2 regions of the Clostridium moutaii genome follow, and region 2 is predicted to be linked to the other one. Evidence: a T-box and tRNA genes for the amino acid it is inferred to sense, from the RefSeq annotation. Region 2 holds a T-box; the other holds one or more tRNA genes.
The links. A T-box is a leader RNA that pairs with one kind of tRNA and senses whether it is charged. The one in region 2 lies ahead of ileS (isoleucine--tRNA ligase), so its partner is inferred to be a tRNA-Ile.
Positions count from the first base shown of each region.

Region 1: it encodes a tRNA-Ile, which carries the amino acid that the T-box ahead of ileS (isoleucine--tRNA ligase) is inferred to sense. The anticodon was not compared.

Region 1 covers NZ_JBGEWD010000029.1:9,187-19,508, reverse strand. Annotated here, with positions in the region: gene AB8U03_RS17365 (methionine ABC transporter ATP-binding protein) at 1-957, shown strand, start outside; gene AB8U03_RS17360 (methionine ABC transporter permease) at 958-1,611, shown strand; gene AB8U03_RS17355 (MetQ/NlpA family ABC transporter substrate-binding protein) at 1,635-2,474, shown strand; rRNA gene rrf (5S ribosomal RNA) at 2,637-2,753, shown strand; tRNA gene AB8U03_RS17345 (tRNA-Ile) at 2,761-2,837, shown strand; tRNA gene AB8U03_RS17340 (tRNA-Ala) at 2,841-2,916, shown strand; tRNA gene AB8U03_RS17335 (tRNA-Asn) at 2,974-3,048, shown strand; gene fusA (elongation factor G) at 3,244-5,334, shown strand; gene AB8U03_RS17325 (hypothetical protein) at 5,453-5,692, shown strand; gene AB8U03_RS17320 (histidine phosphatase family protein) at 5,784-6,416, shown strand; gene AB8U03_RS17315 (CtsR family transcriptional regulator) at 6,588-7,070, shown strand; gene AB8U03_RS17310 (UvrB/UvrC motif-containing protein) at 7,131-7,679, shown strand; gene AB8U03_RS17305 (protein arginine kinase) at 7,682-8,719, shown strand; gene AB8U03_RS17300 (ATP-dependent Clp protease ATP-binding subunit) at 8,740-10,322, shown strand, end outside.
Region 2 covers NZ_JBGEWD010000002.1:260,559-270,880, forward strand. Annotated here, with positions in the region: gene AB8U03_RS03990 (AAA domain-containing protein) at 1-2,546, opposite strand, end outside; gene AB8U03_RS03995 (DedA family protein) at 2,712-3,311, opposite strand; gene AB8U03_RS04000 (LacI family DNA-binding transcriptional regulator) at 3,415-4,413, opposite strand; gene ileS (isoleucine--tRNA ligase) at 4,624-7,728, opposite strand; T-box leader at 7,846-8,072, opposite strand; gene AB8U03_RS04010 (N-acetylmuramoyl-L-alanine amidase) at 8,158-9,978, opposite strand.

The DNA of each region.
Region 1 (10,322 bases), on a different contig from region 2:
AATATAAATGTGGATAAAGGAGATATATATGGAGTTATAGGATTTAGTGGAGCAGGAAAAAGTACACTTTTAAGAATGGTTAATTTTCTTGAAAGGCCTACTTCTGGGACTGTAATAGTTAATGGAAAGGATATTGGAAAACTCAATAAAAAGCAGCTTATAAATATTAGAAAACAAATAGGCATGATATTTCAACACTTCAATCTTTTGAATTCTAAGACTGTATTTGATAATGTGGCTATTCCATTAGTTCTTGATCACACACCTAAAAATAAGATATCAAAAAGGGTGGAAGAGCTTCTTAACTTTGTAGGACTGGAAAAAAAATCAAAGAGTTATCCTGATGAACTGTCAGGTGGACAAAAGCAAAGAGTGGGTATTGCAAGAGCGCTTGCAACAAATCCTCATATACTCTTATGTGATGAAGCTACATCGGCTTTGGATCCGCAAACCACTGAATCAATACTTGAACTTTTAAAAAAGGTAAATCAAGAATATAATATTACAATTTTATTGATAACTCATCAGATGAATGTAATACAAAAAATTTGCAATAAAGTGGCTGTAATGGAAAAAGGTAAGATAATTGAAAAGGGAAGGGTAATAGACGTATTCGGAAATCCAAAGGAAAAAGTTACAAAAGATTTTGTTTATAGTGTAACTAATGATGATGTTCCCATAAGCATATTAAAGCTTCTTAAGGATAATAAGCAAGATGTGAAAAACAGAAGATTTTTAAGACTAAAATTTATAGGGAATTCTACGTTGATACCAATGATATCCATAATAACAAAAAAATTTAATGTTGAAATAAATGTTCTAAATGCAAGTGTAACAGAGCTTCAGGATACACCTATGATAAATATGATAATAGAATTTCAAGGTGATTGTGATTTAGTTAAAAAAATCAGTGAATATATTAAAAATCAGGATATTTTTGTAGAGGAGGTGGTATAAATGCAGACCATAGATATGTCTCAAATTTACACCGCAATATTGCAGACCTTATATATGATTTTCATACCTCTGTTGATAGGCTCTATCTTAGGAACTGTTTTAGGAATATTAATGGTGACAACAAGGCCTGGAGGAATATTAGAGAATAAATATCTCTACAATATTTTGAATCCTATTGTAAATATATTTCGTTCTTTGCCTTTTATAATTTTGATGGTTGCAATAGTACCTTTTACTAAACTTATAGTTGGATCATCTATAGGTACAAGTGCTGCATTGGTACCTCTTACCGTCTTTATTATTCCGTATATTTCTAGGCTTGTAGAAAACTCACTTCTAGAAGTAGATAGTGGGACTATAGAAGCTGCAGAAGCAATGGGAGCAACATCTTTTCAGATAATATGGTACTTTTTACTTCCGGAGGCTATGGGATCACTTGTTCTGTCACTTACTACTGCAACAATAGGGCTTGTAGGAGCTACTGCAATGGCAGGAACTATAGGCGGGGGAGGAATAGGAGATGTAGCAATATCCTATGGATATGAGAGATTTGATACTGAAGTAATGATTATTACAGTAATCCTGCTTATAGTATTTGTTCAACTTATACAAACAATAGGTAATACGCTTTCCAGAAAAGTTAGAAGACATTAAAAAATTTTAAGGGGGAAAATATAATGATAAAAAAAATACTAAAACCTACTATAGCATTACTGCTTGTATTTATATCAGCAGTAGTTTTGGGAGGATGTGGATCAAAGAACAGTGCGGATTCCAGCACAAAGAAGGAGATAAAATTGGGAGTTTCTCCAGGACCTTACAATGATCTTTTTAATGCAGGTGTAAAACCAATTCTTGAAAAAGAAGGTTATAAAGTCACATTAGTGAATTTCTCAGATCTTCTTCAATCAGAAGTCGCATTGACAGAAGGAAGTTTGGATTTTAATGTTGCGCAGCATAATGCTTATGTTAAGGCATATAATAAGGAAAAGAAGGCAGACCTTGTGTCTATAGTAAAAATCCCCACAGTAAGGGCAGGAATTTTCTCTAATAAACACGCATCAATAAATGAGGTTAAGCAGGGAGACACAGTATTTATTCCTAAGGATCCATCAAATGCGGCAAGAGCTTATTCACTACTTGAAAAGGCAGGATGGATTAAGATAAAAGAAGGAGTAGTAAAAACTCTTGCAACTCAAAAGGACATAGTAGAAAATAAATATAATCTTAAAATAGTTGAAATGGATTCTTCACAAATACCACGTTCTCTTAATGAAGCAGATTATGCAGTGCTTCCAGGAGCTATTGTGTATATGGCAAAGATAGATGCAACTAAAGCGCTTCTCTCGGAGACGCTTGTAGATGATCTCTATATAACTGTTGCAGTAGATGGCAAGAATAAAAATGCAAAATGGGCACAGGATATAGTAAAAGCTTATAAATCACAGGAATTTAAAAACTATTTAAAGGCAAATAATTCTAAAGGATATTGGGTCTTACCAGACGATCTCAAATAAATATAAAATTCGTTAGTATTATAGTATACCAATTAAAAAAGAAGCTTTATAAAGCTTCTTTTTTAATAAATTATTCCCATAAGAAAAAATTATTTTAAAAAGGTATTGACAATAAATCAAAAGCACAGTATAATATTAAACTGTAGTGCAAATGAAAAAATATCTGGTGGTAATAACGTGAAGGTAACACCCCTTACCATTTCGAACAGGAAGGTTAAGCTTCACAGTGCCCATGGTACTGCAGGGGAGGCCCTGTGGGAGAGCAGGTCATCGCCAGGTAATATATGGATCTTTAGCTCAGTTGGTTAGAGCAACCGGCTCATAACCGGTTGGTCCGGGGTTCGAGTCCCTGAAGGTCCACCATACGGGGGTATAGCTCAGCTGGGAGAGCATCTGCCTTGCACGCAGAGGGTCAAGAGTTCGAATCTCTTTATCTCCACCAAATGAGTAACAATTCGTTACTCGTTTTTTATAGAAATTTATGTTTTGTGTGAATTATTCCGTGGTAGCTCAATGGTTGAGCATTCGGCTGTTAACCGAAGGGTTGGAGGTTCGAGCCCTCTCCACGGAGCCATTTTAATTATATAGATAGTTTAAAAGAAAACCGAAAGTCGTGCTGACTTTTGGTTTATTTTTTTATCTGTTTATTATTATGTATAGTATATTAAGTATAATCAAATTATTGTGAAAATTTATTTGATTTTAGAAGGGATTTTAATTTATAAGTAGAATATATAAATTAAGCGCAAAGTAAGAGGAGGAATTGCTTATGAAAAAATATTCAACAAAGCATTTAAGAAATGTGGGAATCATTGGTCATAGTGGATCCGGAAAGACTACATTAACAGAAGCAATACTTTACTATACAAAGGCTATAGATAGATTTGGAAAAATTGAAGATGGAAATACTGTTAGCGATTATGACACTGAAGAAAAAAAGAGAAAAATATCTTTATCTACATCAGTAGTTTCGTGTGAGCATAATGATGTAAAGATAAATTTAGTTGATATGCCAGGATATTTTGATTTTATAGGAGAAACTATGGAAGGATTAAGAGCCATTGATATAGCTATGATTGTTGTGTCAGGTGTATCTGGGATTCAGGTAGGGACTGAAAAGTCCTGGAATTATGTGAATAAAGATAATCTTCCCAGAGCTTTTTACGTAAATAAATTAGATAGAGAGAACTCCGATTTTGGGAAAGTATTGGAAGAATTAAAACAAAAATTTGGTATATCTGTGGTGCCTGTTCAATATCCTATAGGTAAAGAAAACGATTTTAGAGGCGTTGTAAATGTCATATCAAGAAAAGCTAGAATATTTGATAATAAAAGTAAATCTATGATAGAGGCAGATATACCCGAAGATATTTTAGAAAAAGTAGATGAATGTAAAAATATGATTATGGAAGCTGTAGCAGAAACAGACGAGGAGCTTTTAGACAAATACTTCAATGAAGGTACTTTAAGTGACGAGGATATATATACGGGACTAATAAATGGATGTTCAAAAGGAGATGTGGTACCCGTAATGTGTGGTTCCGCCTTAACTGGAATAGGAATAGAAACCTTAATTGAAGATATAATTGAATGTTTTCCTTCGCCTGAAAATTTAGAGTTAGTTAATGCCAAAAATATAAAAGATGATTCTGAACTTAGTGTGAGAATAAATGAAAGAGAACCTTTTTCGGCTTTTGTTTTTAAAACTATAGCAGATCCCTTTGTGGGAAAATTATCCTTATTTAGAGTTATAACCGGAAAGTTAAAATCTGATATGACAGTATATAATGTTAAAAAGAATAAAAATGAGAAAATAGGCGCTATGTATTTTCTAAAGGGCAAGCAGCAGATTCCTACCTCTGAGATAACAGCAGGGGATTTAGGTGCTGTAGCTAAACTACAATTTACAAATACGGGAGATACTTTATGTTATCCTCAGTCTTCTATAATGTTTGAAGATATTAGTTTCCCCCAACCAGTAATTTCAATGGCAGTTTTACCTAAATCTAAGAATGATGAAGATAAAATATTAAGTGGATTAAATAAGTTAATAGAAGAAGATCCCACTTTTAAGATATCAAGGGATATAGAAAATGCGGAAGCAATAATATCGGGCTTAGGCGAAACACATATTGATGTAATATCATGTAAATTAAAATCTAAATTTGGTGTAGAAGTTGTTTTGCAAGAGCCCAAGGTACCTTATAGAGAAACTGTAAAGAAAACTTCAGATGTTCAGGGAAAACATAAAAAACAATCAGGTGGACATGGGCAATATGGAGATGTAAAAATTAAATTCGAACCAAGAAGTGATGGAGAAGATAATTTGGAATTTGTAGATAAAGTAGTGGGGGGAGTAGTGCCAAGACAGTATATACCAGCGGTTGAAAAGGGATTGAGGGAATGTGTTAATCATGGAGTCCTAGCTGGTTATCCCGTAATAAGATTAAAGGCCACTTTGCATGATGGTTCCTATCATCCTGTAGATTCTTCAGAAATGGCATTTAAGGTAGCTGCTTCCTTAGCATATAAGAAGGGGCTTTTAGAAGCTGAACCTATATTATTAGAACCAATTGAACATGTGGAAATATCCGTGCCTGAATATTACATGGGAGATATAATCGGTGATATCAATAAAAAAAGAGGAAGAGTACTGGGAATGGAAAGTTCTGAAGGGCAGCAAATAATAATAGCTGAAATACCTCAAGCCGAAATGTTTAAATATGCTACGGATTTAAGATCTATGACTCAGGCTAGAGGAGATTTTACAATGAGGTTTGAGAGATATGAAGAAGTACCAAGTTCTGAGGTTAATAAGGTAATAGAAAATAAGAATAAAGTGAAAATTAAACAAGAATAAAATTAAAGAAGCTGCCTCAAAATAAAATTTGAAGGCAGCTTCTAAAATTTATGTATATTTCTATTGGTTAGAATAAATAATAATCCCATTAATAATTATTCAATTAAGGAGATAATTTATGTCTGAATATAAAATGAACATAAAAGGGAAGATTGCTTTGGAGGACTATAGCAGTATATATGATTATATGTCAATAATAGGGGAAAATGATAATTTAACTATAGAGATAAATGATGATGAAAATAAAAATAAGGAAATTATATGCAGTATGTTAAAAAATAAAAAATTTATCATCAGTTTAAATGAAGCTTATGGTGGAAAGAAATATTGTATCAAGGCATTTAAAAATATAGATTAAATTAAAAAAGTATTGTTTATATGTTATAATAAAAAATTATAAGGACTATATTGTAAATGTATGTTCAACTGTTTAATAAGGAGAGAAATGTATGATTAAATTATATATAACAAGGCATGGAGAAACGCTATGGAATACCGAAATGAGAATGCAGGGGAGGAAGGATTCACCGCTCACTGAAAGAGGAATTCAACAGGCTAATCTGTTAAAAAAAAGGCTGGAAAATATAGATTTTAGTGTAATATATTCTAGTCCGCTAGGTAGAACAGTAAAAACTTCAAAGATATTAGCAGGCCAAAGAAATATACCCATAATAAAAGATGATAGACTTATGGAAATAGACTTGGGAAAATGGGAGGGTTTTAATCAAAAGGAAATTGAAGAGAAAAATTCAAAACAGCTTCATAATTTTTGGACCAATCCCAAAATTTATGAGCCGGATAATGGTGAGAGGTTTGAGCAGGTAAGAGCACGGATAATACCTTTAATAAAAGAGGTTATAAACAAGTATGAAGGTAAGAATGTACTATTTGTGACTCACACCATAACTTTAAAGATTATAATGTCATACTTTGAAGACAGGTCTTTAGAGGAGTTTTGGAATACGCCTCATGTTCATCAGGCAAGCCTAAGTGAAGTAGATATACAAAATGGACAAGCTACTGTTATATTATACGGGGACTCATCACATTTAGGAGATGTAGAAAAAATAGAAACAGTATAATTAAAGAAATAAAATTAGAGTATATTTTAGAAAAATGGATAAAATGTCAGGTATATTAGGTATTTAACTGTAAAATACTTAATATGAACAAATACAAGAGTTGATTAAAAATAGATTTAATAATATTATTAAATAAAGGTCAAAGAAAGTCAAAGTCAAGAAGGTGATGAAATGGCAAGATTATCAGATATAATAGAAGAGTTTATAAAAGATATGTTTAATAACAGTGATGAAACTCAACTTCAAATTGGAAGAAATGATTTAGCTAACCATTTTAGTTGTGCTCCTTCTCAGATAAATTATGTTTTAACTACTAGGTTTACTGTTGATAAAGGCTATTATATAGAGAGTAAAAGAGGAGGCGGCGGATGTATAATTATAAGAAAGATGGAGTTTAACTGCAATAGAAATTTACTCAAAACTATAGTTGAAAAGATAGGAGACAGTATAACTTATAATTCTGCTGTACAACTTATAGAGGGACTGTTTGAGGAAGAAGTAATAACAGAAAGAGAAGATATGATATTAAAGACTGTGGTAAATGATAGAACATTAAATGTCTCACTTGAAAATAAGAATAAATTGAGGGCAGATATATTAAAAGCTGTTATGGTGCTTGTGTTTAATACACCTAAATTTGTTATTAATAGATAAATTTATGATATAATAAAGATATATTATAAGTGAATAAAACATATGTATGGGAGTGATAATGTGCTTTGTGATATATGTAAAAAAAATGAAGCTACAGTTCATATAACGAAAATAATAAATGGTTCTAAGCAGGATATTAATTTATGTGAAAAATGCGCTATGGAAAAAGGAGAACTTAATTTTGTACCTCAGATAGATTTCGTATCCCCATTTAGTTTTCAAAATATATTGAGTGGAATTATGGATTATATGATAAATGCTAATAATGAGCAATATAAGAGTTTTGATATATCATGTAAAAATTGTGGAACTTCCTATAGTGAATTTAAGAAAACTGGTCTTTTAGGATGTAGTGAATGTTATAAGAGCTTTAGTAGTATTCTAGGACCGATAATTAAAAGAGTTCAGGCAAATTTGGATCATACAGGGAAAATACCAAAACGAGCGGGTAAAGATATAATTGAAAAGAAAAAACTTTTGAAATTAAAAGCAGATCTTCAAAAAGCAGTATCATTAGAACAATATGAAAAGGCAGCAACAATAAGAGATATGATAAAACAGATTAACGTACAGATTAGACAAAACAAAGATGATAAAAAGGAGGGTTAGCTATGGACAATTGGATGACTACTTGTAATAATGATGAGGATTTGGTTATAAGTAGCAGAATGAGGCTGGCAAGAAATCTGGCTAAAGTTCCTTTCCCCCGTAAATTAAGTGTAGAAAAAAGTAAAGAAGTAATTAAACGTGTAGAAAATGCATTTTATGCTTCTTCTAATACTGAACAGGAATTTAGGACTAATTATTTATGGGAAAAGAATAATAATGAAAGGCAGCTTTATTTGGAAAAACATCTTATAAGTAAAAATTTAATAGACAACAGTGATAAAACGGCTTTTATTCTTAATAACAAGGAAACTGTAAGCATTATGATAAATGAGGAAGATCATGTAAGAATCCAGTGTATAACATCAGGATTAAATTTAGAAGAAGTATATGATTTAAGTGATAAAATAGATGATCTTCTGGAGGAAAATCTAGAATATGCCTTTGATGAGAAACTAGGATATTTAACAGCATGTCCTACCAATATAGGTACAGGATTGAGAGCATCTGTTATGATGCATCTGCCGGCGCTTTCCTTAAACAATCAAATGAATGGACTGTTAAATGCTCTAGCTCAAGTGGGAATGACTGTTAGAGGACTGTATGGCGAAGGTTCTAAACCAGTGGGGAATATATACCAGATCTCTAACCAGGTGACTTTAGGGCGCAATGAAGAAGAGATATTAAGTAATTTAAAGGCCATAGTTATTCAGGTTATGAATGAAGAAAAAATTTGCAGAGAAAATCTCATGAAAAAATATAAAAATGAATTAGAGGATAGGATTTACAGGGCACTTGGTATATTGAGATCAGCTGTACTTTTAAATTCAAATGAATGCCTCAAACTTTTATCTGATGTAAGATTAGGAGTTGAGATGGGAATAATTAAAGACGTGAGTAAGGTCACATTGAATAATCTTTTAGTAAATATACAATCAGCTGCAATACAGAAAGAATATGGTAAAGATTTATCAAGTAGTGAAAAAGACTTTGATAGAGCAAAACTCGTTAGAAAAAAATTAGCTGTAAATACAGTTCAATAAAGAGGAAGGTGAAATAAATTATGATGTTTGGAAGATTTACGGAAAGGGCACAAAAAGTATTGATTTATGCACAAGAAGAGGCACAGGCACTTCAACATGGGTATGTGGGAACAGAACATGTACTTTTGGGAATATTAAAAGAAGATGGAATAGCTAAAAACCTTTTGAACAATATGAGTATTACTATTGAAGCAGTAAGAAGTTTTATAGAGGAATATGAAGGTAGAGGGGAAATAGATTTATATAACAAAGAGATTCCGCTTACCCCTAGGACAAAAAGACTCTTGGAATTGAGCTTATTTGAGGCTAGAAATTTAAATCATAATTATATTAGCCCGGAGCATATTTTACTTGCGTTAATTAGAGAATCAGAGGGAGTGGCCTTTACTATCCTGAATAATTTAGGAGCTGATTTCAATAAGCTGAGAAAAGAACTTGTGGATGCACTTTCAGGAGAACAATCCTCAAATTCAAATGGAACCAAGAAAGAAAATGGGGAGCCGACTCCAACTTTGGATCAGTTTGGAAGAGATTTAACGGATATGGCAAGAGAAGGAAAATTAGATCCCGTCATAGGTAGGGACAAAGAAACTCAAAGGGTATTGGAGATATTAAGTAGAAGAACTAAAAATAATCCTTGTTTAATAGGTGATCCGGGAGTTGGAAAGACCGCTATAGCAGAGGGATTGGCAGAAAAGATAGTCTCAGCTAATATTCCAGAGCTTTTAAAAGGAAAAAGAGTGGTTACACTGGATCTTTCTTCAATGATAGCAGGTTCAAAATATAGAGGAGAATTTGAGGAAAGACTTAAGAAGGTTATGGAAGAAATAAGAAAGTCGGGTAATGTAATATTATTTATAGACGAAGTTCATACTATAATAGGAGCAGGAGCAGCAGAGGGAGCTATAGATGCTTCCAATATATTAAAGCCGGCTTTAGCCAGAGGAGAAATACAATGCATTGGGGCTACAACAATAGATGAGTATAGGAAGTATATTGAAAAGGATGCTGCCCTTGAGAGAAGATTCCAACCTATACTAGTAGGAGAACCTACTAAAGAAGAAGCGGTTTTAATATTAAAAGGATTGAGAGATAAGTATGAGGCCCATCATAGAGTAAAGATAATAGATGAAGCTATTAATGCCGCAGTAAATTTATCAGATAGATATATTACAGATAGATATTTACCGGATAAAGCTATTGATCTAATTGATGAAGCAGCTGCTAAAGTAAGGATACAAAATTTAATTGCTCCACCGGATTTAAAGAATCTGGAAGGAGAACTTGAAAAGAGAACTAAAGAGAAAGAAGATTCTATTAGAGTTCAAGATTTTGAAAAAGCAGCTAAATTAAGAGATGAAGAAAAAGAATTAAAGGATAAATTAGAGGGACTGAAAACTAATTGGAAAACTAAAAAAGAGGTATCTACCCTTATAGTGGGGGAACCACAAATTGCATCAGTTGTATCTCAATGGACTAATATTCCGGTAGAAAAGCTAACTGAAAAAGAATCAGAGAGACTTTTAAATTTAGAGGCAATTCTGCATAAAAGAGTAATAGGTCAGGACGAGGCAGTTAAGTCTATATCAAGGGCAGTGAGAAG
Region 2 (10,322 bases):
CTTAACAGGCTATTCCACTGTGCCCATTTCCATGCCTGTGTCCAATCGTTAAATTTCTCTCTCCCATACTCCCAATTATCTATTATACTCTTAGCGGTCTTAGGACATACTTTGCTTAATTTACCTATTAGTTCATCTATCTTAAGACATTTATTCTTTACTAACTTAGTTTTTCTTAATTCTTGTAATACTCCCTTAACTTCATCTACATCCAGATTATCTACAGCTTCATAGAGTTTTTTTAATTTGCTTGTACCATTTATCATCTTTTTAAACACTTCTATGTAAGCCTTATCTTCATTATATATATTGATATTTCTTATGGATTTTACACATTTGATTAAATAGTCATAGGATTCTTCCTTATGCCAATCTACAGTTTGTGGAATTGATATTCTTCCCAGACCTTCCACTATATACTTTTTGTACTTTATGTCCCAATTCACAATTTCATTTAAATAGTTCAAGTTTTTTTCAATGTCAATTATATCAGAAGCTTTCATATGAAGAGTTATTGTCTTCAGCCCATAATCTCTCATTGTATTATTCCATATGTTCCTCAGTTCATTGAGAACTTGTTTTTGTTGAACATACAGTTTAACTATTATTGCTTGTCCCATACTTTTTAGAGGTATTCCATCTATTTTACAATTTTTCAATATATAACTGCATTCAGGATGTACCATTATAAATAATTTTCCCACTTTACCTTTCTTATCAAAGGAATCATACAACATATCAAAATTTTCCAGGAATTTATCCATATTAATGTTATTGGGAATTTCTATTTTGTGATTTCTAATTTGATTTTTAATTTTACTGAATATCAATATACAATTATTGCTTTTATACAATAAATCCCTCAAAGTCTGTCTTGCCAAATTGCTGTTGTAGTAGCTGTTAAATATATTTCCCCAGATATCTTTTCCCAATACTGACATCTTACTCTTACATTCATTTAGCAGCTTTAATAATTCATCATAATTGCACCTGTCATTGCAAGGCACATGCCATCCCTCTAAAGTTTCAATATATTCGGGGTATTTCAATTTTATCTTTTCATACTCTGATATTCTATGACAAATTTCCTCGTCTTCAGGTAACTTCCCTATTACATCCTTAATATTATCAAATTTGCATTTTTCATTTTTACTCATCATGCCTCTTAAATATATTAATAAACTAAATTCTTTTTCCGATAAAGGCATTACATCATCCATATGAATTTTATCCTCTAACCAGCAATATTTTTCATTATTATCTTTTACCCATCTTGCCATATACGTGGTATCATATTCTTCACCATTGTAGTTTATATTTTTATTTTCAACCTGCTGTATCTCTCTAAATTTTTCATATAACTTCTGCTGGTTTTTTTCGCAGAAATTTAATTTCTTTTCTAATAATTCAACCTCTTTACGCATAACTTCAGCATCCAGGGATAAATTATCTGTTATTTTCCGCACTGATTCATTGAGTTTATTTAGAGAATTGGTATCATTGCCTAAAACACTAATGCACAGTGGTTTTATCTCCTCGGGTATCTTTTCTGTCAGAACTTTAAGCGCCCTGCTAGTTTGACTTGTTATCAATACTCTTTTACCATGGGCAAGAAGATGACATACTAAATTAACTATGGTATGGCTTTTACCTGTACCTGGAGGTCCTTGAACAACTACTCCATAATTTTGAGTTATTTTTTTTATTATCTCCTTCTGTTCTAAATTTGCAGGCAGTGGGAAAAGCAGATCCTTCCCTATATTATCCCACTGGCAGCTCTCTTTCTCATCACATTCTATACTTTTTTCATTTACTAGAGCTTTTATAGTTTCAGGTATTTCACATCCATTGTTTATTTCTCTAATTATGTTATCTATTTCAATCTGCCATAACTTAGCATTACTTTTTCTTACAAAAATAATAGATGTATTATAGATAATAGGATATTGCTGAAAGTTAATTTTCTTTCTTGAGAAATTATCCTTTTTAAACTTTCCCTGAGCATTTATGTGAGAGAATAGTTTTAGAAAAACATCTTCAGTCTGAATTATATTTCTTGGATCCAAGTTAACCCTGTTTACCCTATCTCCCAGTGCAAATATACCCTTCATATTGCATTCCTTAAATCCCTCAAACAATGAAGTTTCCAATATAGTCTTACTTGACGGAGTTAAAATAAATACCTCCCTTAGTTTATCAAATTCTATTTTCATTCTAGTAGTTAAAACAGGATGAATGATCTTTTCATTTTCTCTTTTCCATACAATTAGGCCATGTCCAAAAACTATTTCAAAGCTTTCTCCATTTTTCTCACTTTCCTGATATAGATGAAAAAATTCTTCATATAATCTACTGCATTTTGTATTTATTTCAACCCAAGGTTCATTTACAGATAATTTATTTATAATACATCCAGGTACATGAAAAAATTCTTCTTCCCAGTATAACTTTTCATAGTCATAAACATTCCTTACAAATTTTTGATTTAGTTTCTTTAGGCTCAATAAATAAGAAAATACATTTTTTATCTTATCCCTATAATCCATAATTCCCCTCCTAATAATGGCAAACTAAATATTATATTTACTTTTATGTTAAATTATACCATCAAATGATGAAGATTTCAAAATTTTCGTTAAACAAAATTCAGACATTCATGACAATATTTTTCTACAATTTAAATAAAGGAAGTAAGTTTTTAAAATAAAAACTTACTTCCTCACTTTCTTTATTATTAATTTGTATAACACAAATCCTATTATTATAATCACCAGGGTTATGTCAGCAAAATGAAACCATTCACGTATAATTACCCATTTTTCTCCCATTTTATAACCTGCATATCCTAGAAATATACTCCATATGGAAGAACCTAATAGTGTATAAATAATAAACTTCTTAGTTTCCATTTTGCTTATACCTGCAGGAAGAGAAATAAAAGTTCTGATTATGGGTAAAAGCCTGGAAAAAAACACTATTTTTTCTCCATATTTATTAAAGTAATAATCGCTTTTTTCAATATGAGCCTTGGAAAGTTTAAGACTATGTGCATATTTTTCAACTAAAGGTCTTCCACCTATTTTTCCTATAAAATAAGCTCCTATGGATCCTGCTGTTCCGCCTAATGTGCCAAATACTATAACAAGTATTAGATTTAACCTTCCAGTAAAGCTCAAATATCCTCCAAAAGGCAATATGGCTTCACTTGGAATAGGTATACAAGCACTTTCCAATGCCATTGATATAAATATGCCCACATATCCGGTTTTGTCTAAAATAAAAATAACTGCTTCTATTATTCTTTCTATCATTATTATTTCCTCTTTCACATAAGATGTATACGCTCCTTATATTCTACCATATATGATGTATGATACTAATAATCTATAGAAAAATTAGTCATTTCAGATAAAACTATTTTTTACAGGAATCTCTTTCAATTAATTCATGCAGCAATACATAATTTCTTTCTTCCAACTCCTGTTTATTTATCAACTTTATAAGCATTCTCATACCCACAGATCCCATATCATAAATAGGTTGAGCTACAGTAGTTAATTTAGGATAAAATATAGATGACAGATATATGTTATTAAAACCCATTACATCTATGTCTTCAGGTACTTTTATTCCTTTATCCCTAAGTGCATTTATGGCTCCTATTGCAATTTCATCACTAGTGCAAAATATTGAATCTATTTTTGTTTTATTCAATATTTCATTTATGCCTTTATATCCATCTTTTGCTTTAGGACTGCTAAAATAAACCCTATCTTTATTAAGTTCTAAGTTATTTTCCTGAAGAGCTCTTCTATATCCCTTATACCTCATAGCACTAGCATTAACTGTATCTTCCCCAGCACCTATATACGCTATGTTTCTATTTCCCTTTTTTATCAAATAAGTAATTCCATCATATGCTGCCTTTTCATTATCAATAGTTACACTGGGAATATCATCCTCTTTACTTGTAGTTTCTACTAGAACCATAGGTAATTGAAGCTGTTTTATAAGCTCTAAAATTTTTGGTTCCAGGGAATTGCTCATGTATAGAACTCCATCTGACATTTTTTCTTTTAATACTTTTAAATACTCCATTTCCTTTTCTATGTTTAAATCAGTATTACACAGCATTATATTGTAATCATATATATTCGCCACATCTTCAGCTCCCCTTACTATTTCAGGGTAAAACTGATTGGATATATCTGGGACTATTATTCCTATAGTTCTTGTCTTTTGTGTTTTAAGACTTCTTGCCACTATGTTGGGCCTATATCCCAGTTTTTTAATAGCTGACAACACTCTTTTTTTAGTTTCTTCATTTACAACGTCTACATCATTAAGTACTCTGGATACCGTAGCAATTGAAACTCCTGCTTCTCTAGCCACGTCTTTAATTGATGCCGCCACTTTATATCACCTACCAATTTGCGTTTTTTATAATTATACTTATAAAATTATTTTATTACAAGACAATTTGAATCTTTTTATTAATTATCTACATTTTAGCCTATGAAAGTTCATTTTAACAACTTCCCAGTTCCAGATGAAGTAAAAAACTCCCTGGAACTAAGAAATATGTTTATTTAGAATTTCAACAATTAATCTAATGAATTTACTTTATTTTACTACTTCTACTGCTATATCAAGTTCTTCTCCATTAATATTACATTTATTATATTTTTTATCAGCATTATAAGTAATATTTACAGAAAGGGTTTCCTTTTGAATTTGGCTTTCAAATTTTTTTACCACAGCCTCAAGCTTTTTATTTCCTGAAACATATAAGTTTATCTTGTCTGCTACTTCAAAGCCACTTTCTTTTCTCATATTCTGTATTTTACTTAAAATTTCTCTTAGATTTCCCTCTTCTTTAAGTTGTTCTGTAATAGTAGTTTCTAAAACTACCCCTATATCTCCCTCTCCGGCAAAGGCAAATCCTTTTAATCCTTCCATTGTAATAAGTAAATTTCGAGAATTTAATTCTATTTCCATTTCTCCTATTTTCGCTTTTACTATTTCATCATTATTTATTTTTCTGGCAAGTTCCATCTGATCCATAGAGGATATTTTTTCTCTTATTTTAGGTATTAACCTTCCATATTTTTTCCCCAGCTCCGGCAAATTCGGTTTTATATTAAATTTTACATATTTTGATAAATCTGCATTAAATGTTATGTTTTTAATATTTAATTCACTTTTGATTATATCTTCATAGTACTCAGGAAGTTCCTTTACACTCATGAGCATTTCCGAAAGAGGCTGCCTGTTTTTTATATTGGCTGCATTTCTAGCACTCCTGCCCAATCTAACTATTTTATAAGCTTCTTCCATATCCTTTTCCAGATCGCCATTAATTACACTATCGTCATATTTCGGCCATTTACACAAATGTATACTTTCAACTGCATCCTTATGGAGATTTACTACAAGATTTTGATAGATTTCCTCTGTCATAAATGGTACAAATGGTGCAGCAACTAGAATCAGTGTGTTTAATACTTTATATAAAGTTACATAGGCGCTTATTTTATCTTCTGTTAAATCTTCACTCCAAAATCTCGTTCTATTTCTTCTAACATACCAGTTTGAAAGTTCATCTACAAAATCTCCAATGTTATTAGCTGCCTGAGTAATCCCATAATTATCCAGATGAGCTTCAGTTTCCTTTATGAGTGAATTTAATCTTGAAACTATCCACTTATCCATTATATTTTTACTTACAAAATCCTTATAATCCAGAGGATTAAAATTATCCAAATCTGCATAAAGCACATAAAAAGAATACACATTCCACAGAGTACCCAAGAATTTTCTCTGACTATCCTGAACTGCTTCTTCATAAAATCTAGATGGAAGCCATGGTGCACTTTCAGTATAAAAATACCATCTTGTTGCATCTGCACCTTCATTTTCTAAAGCCACTTCTGGGCTCAATACATTTCCTTTATGTTTTGACATCTTTAAACCATGCTTATCCAAAACATGACCCAGAACCAAACAATTCTCAAAAGGACTCCTGTCAAATAATACTGTAGATATTGCCATAAGGGTATAAAACCACCCTCTTGTCTGATCTACTGCTTCAGATATAAATTGAGCTGGAAAATTTTCTTTAAAAAGCTCTTTGTTTTCAAATGGATAATGATGCTGTGCAAAAGGCATGGAACCCGAATCAAACCAGCAGTCAATTACATCCGGAGATCTTTTCATTTCCCCGCCGCATTTATCGCACCTCAATTTAACTCTATCAATATATGGTTTATGAAGTTCTATATTATCTGGAACATTTATCCCTTTTTCTTTTAACTCTTTAATACTTCCTATACATTCCTTGTGTCCACATTCACATTCCCATATTGGTAGAGGTGTACCCCAATATCTTTCTCTGCTGAGGCCCCAATCTATTACCCCTTCAACAAATTTTCCGAATCTGCCTGTTCTTATATTGTCAGGATACCAATTTGTGTCATTGGTATTTTTAACGAGTTTATCTCTCATCGAGGACATCCTAATGAACCAGGTATCTCTTGGATAATACAAAAGAGGAGTATCACATCTCCAGCAAAATGGATAAGAGTGGGTAAACTTTTCTGTTTTATAAAGTATTCCCTTCTCCTTTAAATATTCTATTATTTTAGGTTCGGCATCTTTTACAAATATTCCCTTCCATGGAATAACCTCTTCTTTAAATTTTCCCTGGGTATCTACTGAATTAGTCATAGGTATATTATACCGCTTACAGCTATTACTGTCATCTTCACCAAAGGCAGGAGCAGTATGAACTATTCCGGTACCTTCTGTTAACGTTACATAATCCGCATGAACAATATAATGTGCTTTACCCTCAAAAGATGCAAAATTAAACATTGGTTCATAATCCAGACCCACTAATTCCTTTCCCTTGAATTTCCTTAACACTTCATATTCATCTTCCAGGGTTTTTAAAAGAGCTTCTGCTAATATTAAATGCTCTCCTTTATTAAGTACTTCCACATAATCATAATTTTCATTTACTGCCAATGCCATATTATTAGGTAGTGTCCATGGTGTTGTTGTCCATGCAAGTATATATTTGTCTTTATCTTTGAGTTTAAATTTAACATATATTGACGTCTCTTTTACATCTTTATATCCTTGTGAAACTTCATGAGAGGAAAGTGCAGTACCACACCTTGGGCAATAAGGCACTACCTTATGCCCCTTATACAAAAGACCTTTTTCCCAAATTTCTTTTAACGCCCACCACTCAGATTCTATATAGTTATTATGATAAGTTACATATGGGTTATCCATATCTACCCAGAACCCTATTCTGTCGGACATTTTTCTCCACTGGCTCACATATGTAAATACACTGTCTTTACACTTTTTTATGAAATTCTCCACCCCATAATCTTCAATCTGAGGTTTTCCTGAAATTCCAAGGTTTTTTTCAACTTCAAGTTCAACTGGAAGTCCATGTGTATCCCAGCCGGCCTTTCTTAAAACCTTATATCCCTTCATAACTTTATACCTTGGTATAAGATCTTTTACAACCCTAGTTAGGACATGACCTATATGAGGTTTTCCATTGGCAGTTGGCGGTCCGTCATAGAAGGTAAAATATTCTCCGTCCTCATTTTCCCTTAAACTCTTCTTCTCTATTTCTTTGTCTTTCCATAGCTTTAGAATATCTTTTTCCATTTGTACAAAACTTTTGCTATTATCAATCTTTTTATACATGGATTCGACCCCTTTCTATTTATACTGTTAAGTTTTTACTATTGTGCATGTTTTATACACAAAGTAGGATTTTAAAATCTAAAAAAATTAATTATTTACAATAAAAAAACTTCATCCAAATAGGACGAAGTTTTATTCGTTTATACCACCTATGGTAATACTTTTTTACTGTTACAACCCTTTCTTTAACGCAGAATTACGTAAGGGTTTACTCAAATAATTAAAATATTTTTCAACCCTTCAACTCCAAGGTGATTTTCTCCAAGTTATTCTATGAGTTCTCAACATCCTCACTCTCTGTAAGCAATACAAACTTAGATACTCTCCCCGTTCAATGTTTTTAGACTAATCATTGTATAATTTCTCTTTATTATATTATATGCATTTTTTATTGTCAATTTATTTTATAATATTTGTTATTTAATTTTTCTATTTATACCCAAGTGTTTGTAGTATTCCGTCAGCTATAGCTTGTGCAAATTTTTGCCTATATTCATCACTACTCAACTTCGCCGCATCATCGGGACTACTTACAAATCCCAATTCTACAAGGGCTGATGTTGCATTAGTATTTTTAGCAATATAGAGCCAGCTTCCATCTTTTAATCCCCTGTCATACATCCCGACTTCTTTTACAATACTATTTTGTATATTTAAAGCCAGCTTTTCACCTTCCGAATTCCCTGTATAATATAAAGTTTCCGTACCATGGGCAGAGGACTCAGTAAAATAATTAGCATGAATACATACAAAATACTTGGCATTGGCATCATTTGATATATCACATCGTTTTTGAAGACTTTCATTAACACTCATTGGAACAGAACGCATATCTGTAGTTCTGGTATAAACCACATTTATACCCTTTGATTGAAGTATTGCACCTGTTTTTAATCCTACCGCTAGAGTAATATCATCTTCCTGGAGCCCATTTATTCCGGTTGCACCAATATCATTTCCCATTCCATGCCCCGGATCTATCACTATTACAGGTGTCCCGGGTGTCCCGCTTGACGGTGGTGTTTCAGTGGGCTTTGAAACTATAGTCAATGTAAAAAGTACTTGTTTACTATAGCCGGGTACGGTTCCATTATAAGTAAATACGCCGGTTTTAGAAGAATCAATTGAGTCAGCTGACCATATTACCGGTACTTTTTTACTTGTGCCATCACTCATAGTAGCTTGTACACTAGTAGGAAGGGAATATTGACTTCCTACAGTTATATTATCAGACAGATTTGATATGGAACTTATAGTTATTCCTTTATTCCCATCCATAGATCCCAAGGATTTCAAAACTCCATTTGCAATAGCCGCTGCACTTTTATTTTGATAATCATCACTTCCAAGCAGTGCACTTTCTTCAGTACTAGTCATAAATCCCAGCTCAACCATAACTGCCGGCGCCACAGTTCCTCTAAGTATAGTATGTTTATATACTCCTGCCTTAATCCCTCTGTCTGTACGTCCGGTATAACTTATCATTTCATTCTGAATTTTCTCCGCAGCATTTTTGGCAGAATCACTACAATCAGTATAATAAGTCTCTATTCCACTTACCTGCGAATTTTCCGCATAAGAATTGCAACGCAAAGCTACAAACAAATCTGAGTTTGCCTTATTTGCTATATCAAAACGGGTCTGTAAATCAGAACTGCTATCCCACGTTACATTATCGTCTTTTCTGGTATAAACTACATTAACTCCATTTTGCTCTAGTATTTTCCCTGCCTTTAATGCCACAGACAAATTTACATCTTTTTCTTTTATACCTGACTTACTCACATTCCCAAAATCTGTACCTCCATGACCTGCATCAATGGTAACGGTGTACTTTGCATTTCCAGAAGAAGTTGGATTGGATTTCACTGTGAACTGCATTTTAGGCTGATCCTTTAAACTTTTACCATATGCAGATTTCAAACCATTTTTTACAGTTAAGTTGTATGTCTTTCCATATGTATACTGTGTTTTAGGGGTAACTACTATATTTGTTCCATCTTGTCCCACTTGCAAAGAAACTGGAACCACATTACCATCGCTGTCTGTTACAACTATATTGGAGCCATTTACTGTATTCGTGTCCAATTTTATATTGAATTTTATATTCCATGATTTATTAACTTCTACATCTTTTCCTACAGTCATTCCATCATATCCAGCTGCTTGTACATCATTAACCCTTGCAAATACTATAAGCATAAATATAAAACTCATTAACAGTACCATATAAATTCTCGTATTTTTCAAATAATCACCTCCATATATACCTCGTATTATTATAATATAAAAAGTATTAATTTTATACATAAAAATAGATATATTTACATATTAATCTAAGATAGCTATATTTTTAATAAAATATTTAAGGTAATGGTATAATATTATCAAGTGATTCTTAGATACGGTGGAGCTTTTTCATAAGAAATGCCTTCCTTCCACCGAACCTTATTAACAGTATTCTTAGTGTCTTTAGCACTTAGAATACGTTATCCTTTAGGGGAAGAACTTATCCAGGGACGTAGCATTGCTAGCCATCGGACAAAATCAAAAAAATTTTATTATAAGGAGATGTTTTTTATGAAAATAACATG